Regions from separate parts of the Bradyrhizobium huanghuaihaiense genome, predicted to be linked through region 1. Evidence: riboswitches for the same ligand, from Rfam matches in the RefSeq annotation. Region 1 holds a riboswitch; the other holds the start of a gene.

Region 1 (4,183 bases):
GGTCTTGCCGGCCCCGAGAAAACCCGTCACCAGGAGAACGGGGACCGGCATGGGTCAGCCCTCGACAACGGGGCGGCGCACGGGTTTTCCCGGCCGCGCGTTCACGTCCAGAATGCCGTCGCTGATCAGCGGCTGACCGCTGACGATGAGATGGCGCACGCCTTCCGACGGGCGGTTCATCGCCGTGAAGGTCGCGCGGTCCGAGAGTTTTTCGTAATCGAACACGACGATGTCGGCATCCGCGTCCTTGGTGAGCCGGCCCTTGGCGCGCATCGCAGGCGTGCTCTGCGACAGGATCTCCGCCGGGATCAGCGCGCATTTGCGTACGCCTTCCAGCAGCGACACCGCTTTGCGCTCGCGCACCCATTCGCGAATGAATTTGGTGAAGCAGCCGGCCGAGCGCGGATGCGAGGTGGCGTCGTCGGGCAGCGGCCAGGCATCGCCGGTGTAGGTCTTGCCGTCCGACGTCGTCCACGGCATCGCGTCGGAGGCGATGGCGCCGCCGGGATAGAGCACCGACATGTCGAGCAGGTCGCGGTGATGCGCATTGTGCTCGGTGTCGAGGATGTGCCAGAGCACCAGCGAGGACGGCTCCTCGGCCTGTGCCTTGAGCAGCTCCTCGCGGTCGTGGAAGCGGTAGCCGTCGGTCACGCGCTGCACGGAATCGTAGCCGGTGCCGTTGCGCTCGACGAATTGGGGATCGCTGAAGAAGGCGGCGGCGAGCACGGTCGAGCCGGTGCCGTAAGGATAGGCCTCGACCGTAATGGGGAGGCCCTGCGCCTGCGCCTTCTCGACCAGCACGCGGCAGCGCTCGATGTCGGTCTTGCTCGACGAGTTGAAATGGCAGATGTGCATGTGCGCGCCGGTGGCGCCGGCATAGCCGATCAGGCGGATATAGGCTTCCACCGCGCTCTCGGGGTCGATGCGCGACATGAAGGCGACGTGGGTAAAGGTCAGTACGTCCTGCTTCGCGGCGAGCTGGCACACCGCGGTCAGCTCCTGCACGCCCGCGCCCGGGGCATAAGCGTTCAAGATGCCGATGCCGATGCCGCCTTCGTTGAGGCCGCGCGCGAGGCGCTCGAGGATGCCGGCGACTTCCGCATCGGTTGCGACATTGTCCATCCAGCGGCGATCGCGCATGGCATTGCCGAACGCCTCCAGCGAACTCTCGGCATTGGAGCCCGTCATCGCGCCGATACGGGCGAAGGCCCAGTTGGTGGCGGCGCCATAGTTCAGCACGCGCCCCTTCCGCGCCTGGCGCTCATACCAGGACCCGACCGGCAGCACGCCGGCTTCGAGATCAAGCGTCGTCGTGACGCCGTCAAAAGCCTGCATGCGGTCGGCCGGGATCGACTGGCCATGGGCATGGAGATCGATGAAGCCGGGCGCGACCACGAGGCCGGTGGCGTCGACCACCCGCTCGGCGCCGCCGAGACCCGTGCCGACAGCCGCGATCTTGCCGTCCGCCACCGCCACATCGCCGATGGCATCCATCCCGCTCGCGGGATCCACCACCCGGCCGCCGCTGATCACCAAACCGCTCATCTCGTCACTCCGAAAAGCCATTGCAAAAACCTCCAAAGGCCCGGCAGCAGCTCCGGAGGCACGTCGGCGCGCATAGTGCAGATTCTGGGGAGAACGACCACCACCACTGATGCCGATGCTGCATGCTTGCAAGTGAGGCCCATGAACGCAGGGCGTGTATCGGGACCGGAGCGCAACAACGCCGCTGCGTCAATTCGCCAATCCGCATACGCCCGCATCCTCGCGGCTTATTTGGCCCGAGCTGTGCTTCGCTTCACACCCTCTCTTGAGAAAGGGCGCAGGGAAGACCGGGCGCCAGCTGGCACCCATAAGACCCCTGCGCTGAACGAATGCACGCGCAATGCACAGGGGAGACACAGGGCAGCCGAAACCAGGCCTTCCCTGCGCGATGGTCTGACGGCCTATGCCGCGCTCTCCCGGGAGCCGAGTTCCTTCTGGCCTCCCTCGCCTCCGCGAAAGTCGCGGCACCGCGCCGGTTGACGCGATGACGCCTTCGCCAGGGCTTGACCGTAGCTACGACGACCAGGACCACACGGTTTCGCCGTACGCGGACACTCCCGCTTCGCCAGAGGCGTCACGGGACTTGAGCGCCGTCCGTCTTTGCGGCCCGCACCATGCTCACGAGGTTCATCTCGCCCTGCACGCGCAAGGTCCGCCTTTAACGCCGCCCGCGTCCACCGCAATCCCAGCCCGCGCTCGAAACGACGTACGACCGCCCCTTTGGTGGGCTGGGATGCGCGACACATACGACAAATCCGAATTTCGGTAAAGTGGAATATTTTTGTGAAGAGGGGTTGATGCCAATTGGAGCTGTTTTGCCCGACGCCCGGTGGGCGATCCGCACGTCGGCCGGTAACGGTGCGACATGCTGATCCGCCTCGGGACAGCTAGTTGACAGCTCTTCGCAAAAAAAACTAGGGTGGCCGCGACGGTTCTCCTTCGGGAGATCAATAGGGAATACGGTGCGGGGATTCCCCCAACTCCGTGGCTGCCCCCGCAACTGTAAGCGGTGAGCCTTCGCCAAACGCCACTGGGCCTGCGGGCCTGGGAAGGCGGCGACAGGCAACGACCCGCGAGCCAGGAGACCTGCCGTCAGTCGTGGTCACACGCGAGCACATTGGGCGGGGTGTCCTGGTGGGTGTTGGACTGCCGTCTTCTTGAGACAGCGGCCAAACTGCGTTCGCGGTGACGTGCCACGTTACCGCGAGTCTATTGATGACCTCCCGTACGATCTTCGCGCCGCGGCTCCGCCGCGCATTTCTAACTTCAGCTGCATTCTCCTGCCTGGTTTTGTCGACCGATGGCTGGGCACAAGCCGAAAGACCAACCGAGACGCTCGACCCCGTGGTCGTGCAACAGTCGGCAAGGCCGAGCTCCCGCAGCCCCCGACGCAGCGCAGCCACGCGCTCCGCGCGTTCGCTCCAGCAACGCAACGTGGCTGCCAACACCGGCGCACCGCCTACCGCCTCGACAGGCCCTGCCTTCGCCGCACCGACGCTCAATCTCACCGGCACCAGCACGGCCGGCAGCCGCCTCGGACTGACGCGGCTGCAGACGCCGGCCAGCGTGGAGGTGATCTCCGCTGAAACCATCTCCGAACGCGGCCAGCAGAACATCCTCGACGCTGTGACGCAAAACGCCACGGGCTTCACGGCAAGCCCGGCACCGGGCAATGGCGGCGTCTCGTTCAATACCCGCGGCTTCACGGGCCTCGGGTCCGTCATGACGCTGTACGACGGCACCCAACTCTATATCGGTGCCGGGACGGTGACGTTTCCGTACGACACCTGGTCAACGGAGCGCATCGAGGTGCTGCGCGGCCCTGCGTCGGTGTTGTACGGCGCGGGCGCGGTCGGCGGCGCCATCAACGTGGTTTCGAAACTACCATTGTGGGTCCCCCGCAATCAGGCCGAGGTGTCGCTGGACAGCAACATGACGCGGCGAATTGCGGTGGACAGCGGCGGTCCGATCAACAAGGACGTCGCCTACCGGATCACCGCAACAGGCAATATGTCCGACGGCTGGGTCGATCGCGACAACACCTCGAACGTCGCGCTTCATGCCGTAGTCCAGATCAAGCAGAACGAAGACGTCACCTGGACGCTGTCGACGGACTACGGTGACCGCAACCCGTCGCGCTATTTCGGCACGCCGCTGATCAACGGCAGGCTCGATGAATCGCTACGCTTCAAAAATTACAACGTCAGCGACAGCCACATCCGCTACCAGGATAGCTGGAACCAGGTGAGGACCGAATGGCAGATCGCCGATGGAATCTCGGTTCAAAACACGCTTTACTATTTGAACTCCCAGCGACACTGGAAGGACGTGGAAAGCTACGCCTATAACCTCGCCACCGGCCTGATCAACCGAAGCAGCTATATCGAGATTTTTCACGATCAGCAGCAGGTCGGCAATCGCATGGATGCGAAATTCCGCGGGCATGTCTTCGGCATGGCCAATGAGTTCGTCGCAGGCTTCGACGTCAACAGCATCAATTTTACCCACACCAACAATTCCCCCTACGGCGGCTCGTCGTCCGTCAATCCGGTCAACTTCGTTCCAGGCATATTCAGCAGTCCGAACCCCACGGTTCCCGGCTTTGGCAGCGTAACCAATCAATACGCGCTATTCGCCG
Region 2 (4,183 bases), 4.7 Mb from region 1:
ACGCGATGGTGCAGTCGCAAGGCTGGGCGCTGATGGGCGGCACGCCGCTGTTTCGTCTCTACGAGACGCCCGACGCGCTGGCCGCGCAGGAGAAGCTGGCGCGCGGCCAGATCTGGTCGCGGGTGTTCGCGAAAGAGCCGACATGGCTGCGGCTCGGGCTCCCCGGCAGCGAACCCGAATGGTCGCGCCTTGCCGAGGTTCTAGCGCGCTAGCGCCAGCAGGCCTTCGACGTCGAGATGCTTTTCAATGTGGTCGGCGAGGGCCTCGAGTGCGCTCTCGACCCTGATGTGATAGGGCTCGTCGCCCGCGGGAATATCGAGCTTCGCCAGATACGCCTTGCGGAAATCATCCGACGTGAACAGGCCGTGCAGATAGCTGCCCTGCACGCGGCCATCCCTGGAGATCGCGCCTTCCGGCTCGCCGTTCAGTTTCGCGAACGGACGGGCGCGATCGGGCCCGTCGGTGCGACCGATATGGATTTCGTAGGCCTCGATCGGCTGATCGGTCGCGGCGTGTACGGCCGCGACACGCGTCAGCGTCTTCTGCGGGCTCATCACTGTCTCGATGTCCAGAAGTCCAAGCCCCGGTGTGTCGCCTGCTGAACCTTCGATGCCTTCAGGGTCGGCGACGCTGTGCCCGAGCATCTGATAGCCGCCGCAGAGGCCAAGCACATAGCCGCCGCGGCGGTGATGCGCGAGCAGATCGATGTCCCAACCCTGCGCGCGCAGGAAGGCGAGATCGCCGCGGGTGGATTTTGAGCCGGGAATGATCACGAGCCTGACGTCGCCGGGGATCGCTTCGCCCGGACGGACCATGACGAGATCGACGTTCGCCTCGAGCTTGAGCGGATCGAGATCGTCGAAATTGGCAATCCGCGACAGCGCGAGGCACGCGATCTTGCACTGGCCGGGCTTGCGCGCGTCGCTGAGGCCCAGCGCGTCCTCGGCCGGCAACTCGCCGGCGCGCGCGAACCAGGGCAGCACGCCGAGGCCGCGCCACGACGTTTTCTGCTCGATCAGCCTGTAGCCGTCGTCGAACAGCGTGGGATCGCCGCGGAACTTGTTGATGACAAAGCCCTGGATCATCGCGGCATCATCAGGGTCGATCACCGTCTTGATGCCGACGAGCTGGGCGATGACGCCGCCGCGGTCGATGTCGCCGACCAGCACGACCGGAACGTCGGCCTTGCGTGCAAACCCCATATTGGCGATGTCGGCCTTGCGCAGGTTCACCTCGGCCGGACTGCCGGCGCCTTCGACCAGCACCAGATCAGAGCGCGCCTTGAGCCGCTCGAAACTCTCGAGCACCGCGCCCATCAGCGACGGCTTCATCGCCGCATATTCGCGCGCGCGCGCGGTGGCGATGCGCTTTCCCTGCACGACGACCTGCGCGCCGACATCGGTCTCGGGCTTGAGCAGCACCGGGTTCATGTCGGTGTGCGGCTCGACGCCGGCGGCGAGCGCCTGCAGCGCCTGGGCGCGGCCGATCTCGCCGCCATCGACGGTGACGGCCGCGTTGTTCGACATGTTCTGCGGCTTGAACGGGAGCACACGCAGGCCGCGCCGCGTGAAGGCGCGCGCAAGACCGGCGACGATGAGCGACTTGCCCACGTCCGAGCCGGCCCCCTGGATCATCAATGCGCGCGCCATCGAATTCAGAACTCGACGCCGGCCTGCGCCTTGATGCCGGAACGGAACGGATGTTTCACCAGCGTCATCTCGGTGACGAGGTCGGCGATCTCGATCAGCTCGTCCTTGGCGTTGCGTCCGGTGAGCACGACATGCGTCATCTCAGGCTTCTGCGTCGTCAGGAACTCGACCACCTCGGCGATGTCGAGATAGTCGTAGCGCAGCGCGATGTTGATCTCGTCGAGCACGACCATGCGCAAATTCGGATCGAGGATCAGCTCCTTGGCCTTCTCCCAGCCGGCGCGCGCGGCGGCGATGTCGCGGGCGCGGTCCTGCGTCTCCCAGGTGAAACCTTCGCCCATGGCGTGGAACTGGCAGAGCTCGCCGAAATGGCCGGTGAGCAGGCGGCGTTCGCCGGTATCCCAGGCGCCCTTGATGAACTGCACCACCGCGCAAGGGAAGCCATGGGCGACGCAGCGGACGATCATGCCGAAGGCGGAGGAGGATTTGCCCTTGCCCGCGCCGGTATGGACGATGATCAGGCCCTTTTCGCCGCTCTTGGTCGCCATGATCTTGTCGCGGGCGGCCTTCTTCTTCGCCATTTTCTGGGCGTGCCGGGCGTCGGTTTCATCGGCCGTCTGGCTATCCGGTTCAGGCGTCATCTGACGGGGTCCTTCGGCTTGACAAGAGGCGGCCGGGGGCAAATGGTGGCCCGGCGTTGGTTCCTGTCCTATGACAGGCGAAGAGGGAATGCGATAGGGTCCGAATCGGCAAGATTTGGGTCCAAAATGCAGCCGCCCCCGCGACCGTGACCGGAGAGATGCCCGAAGCCACTGATTCCCACCGGAATCGGGAAGGCGGGGATCGAAGGGCAAAACCCTGCTCCGCAAGCCGGGAGACCTGCCAGCGCGGACGAGTTTTGGACCGGCGGACGGGGTGTTCCGCGACGGGGAAGCGGGCCTTCAGGAGAATGGTCCGTGCGCCTCTTCGCTTCCCGCTGTTTATCTGGAAGAGGCGATGACCGTCACACTTCACGTCTGCATCACCTGCCGCGCCGGCCAGACGCTTGGCGAGGGCGAGACGACACCCGGCAAGCGCCTGCATGGCGCGATCCTCGAAGCGGGCGTGCCCGAGGGCGTCAATGTGGTTCCCGTCGAATGCCTGTCGGCCTGCAGCCAGGGCTGCTCGGTCGCGCTCAGCGCTCCCGGCCGCTGGTCCTATGTCTATGGGCGCCTGTCGGATGCGAATGCGCAGGACGTCGTCGCGGGCGCCGCGGCCTATGCGGCCGCGCCCGACGGCCTCGTGCCCTGGCGCAGCCGCCCCGAGATCTTCCGCAAGCAGTCGCTTGCCCGCATTCCCCCCATTGCCGTGTTGCCGGAGGCCGCCGAATGAACTCGCTCGCAAAAGTCCCTGTCACGGTGGTCACGGGCTTCCTCGGCTCCGGCAAGACAACGCTGATCCAGCATCTGCTCAGCAATGCCAACGGCAAGAAGCTCGCGGTGCTCGTCAACGAGTTCGGCAGCGAGGGTGTCGACGGCGAGATCCTGAAATCCTGCGCCGACGCCAATTGCCCCGAGGAGAACATCGTCGAGCTCGCCAATGGCTGCATCTGCTGCACCGTCGCCGACGATTTCATCCCGACCATGGAGCAATTGCTGGCGCGTCCCGTACGGCCCGATCACATCCTGATCGAGACGTCGGGCCTGGCGCTGCCCAAGCCGCTGCTGAAGGCGTTCGACTGGCCTGAAATCCGCTCGCGCATCACGGTCGATGGCGTGATTGCGCTGGCTGATGCCGAAGCCGTTGCCGCCGGCCGCTTCGCGCCCGATCCGGATGCGGTCGAGGCGCAGCGCGCAGCAGACGAGAATCTCGATCACGAGACGCCGCTGTCGGAAGTGTTCGAGGACCAGATCGCCTGCGCCGACATCGTGCTGCTGACCAAGGCCGATCTGGCCGGCAGCGCCGGAATTGAAGCCGCCAAGGCCGCGATCACTGCCGAGATGCCGCGCCGCGTGCCGATGTTGCCCGTCACGGACGGTGCGATCGATGCGCGCGTCATCCTCGGTCTGGGCGCTGCCGCCGAGAACGATCTCGCCGCGCGTCCATCGCATCATGATGGCGAGGAGGAGCACGAGCATGATGATTTCGCATCCGTCGTGATCGATCTTCCTGAGGTTGCCGATATCGAAGCGCTGGTCGCATCGGTGCAGCGCTTGGCGCGCGAGCAGAATGTGCTGCGCGCCAAAGGCTACATCGCCGTCGCCGGCAAGCCGATGCGCCTGCTGCTGCAGGCGGTGGGCGAGCGCGTGCGCCACCAGTTCGACAAGCCCTGGGGCGCGGGTCTCAGGCAGTCCAAGCTCGTCGTGATCGGCGAGCATGGCGACATCGACGAGGCCGCGATCAGGTCAGGACTCGGCATCTGATGCACGTCGTCTTCCGCGAGAGCCGCGGTCTGGAGGAGACCGCGACGCCAAGAGACATCGGCCAGGACCCGGCCGATCTCGTGGTGCTCTCGTACTCGGATTCCGATCTTGCCGCGTTCGCGGCCGGCTGGC

Evidence for each region. A riboswitch is a leader RNA that binds a small molecule or an ion and turns the genes downstream of it on or off. The one in region 1 is predicted to bind cobalamin.
Region 2: another riboswitch for cobalamin. It lies ahead of N2603_RS29515 (DUF1636 family protein); the one in region 1 lies ahead of N2603_RS07125 (TonB-dependent receptor).

Annotation. Positions count from the first base shown of each region.
Region 1 is NZ_CP104172.1:1,498,730-1,502,912, reverse strand. It holds gene N2603_RS07135 (CobW family GTP-binding protein) at 1-51, opposite strand, end outside; gene N2603_RS07130 (amidohydrolase family protein) at 55-1,545, opposite strand; cobalamin riboswitch at 2,458-2,653, shown strand; gene N2603_RS07125 (TonB-dependent receptor) at 2,761-4,183, shown strand, end outside.
Region 2 is NZ_CP104172.1:6,226,442-6,230,624, reverse strand. It holds gene cobD (threonine-phosphate decarboxylase CobD) at 1-212, shown strand, start outside; gene N2603_RS29525 (cobyric acid synthase) at 201-1,649, opposite strand; gene cobO (cob(I)yrinic acid a,c-diamide adenosyltransferase) at 1,655-2,290, opposite strand; cobalamin riboswitch at 2,331-2,550, shown strand; gene N2603_RS29515 (DUF1636 family protein) at 2,646-3,020, shown strand; gene cobW (cobalamin biosynthesis protein CobW) at 3,017-4,051, shown strand; gene cobN (cobaltochelatase subunit CobN) at 4,051-4,183, shown strand, end outside.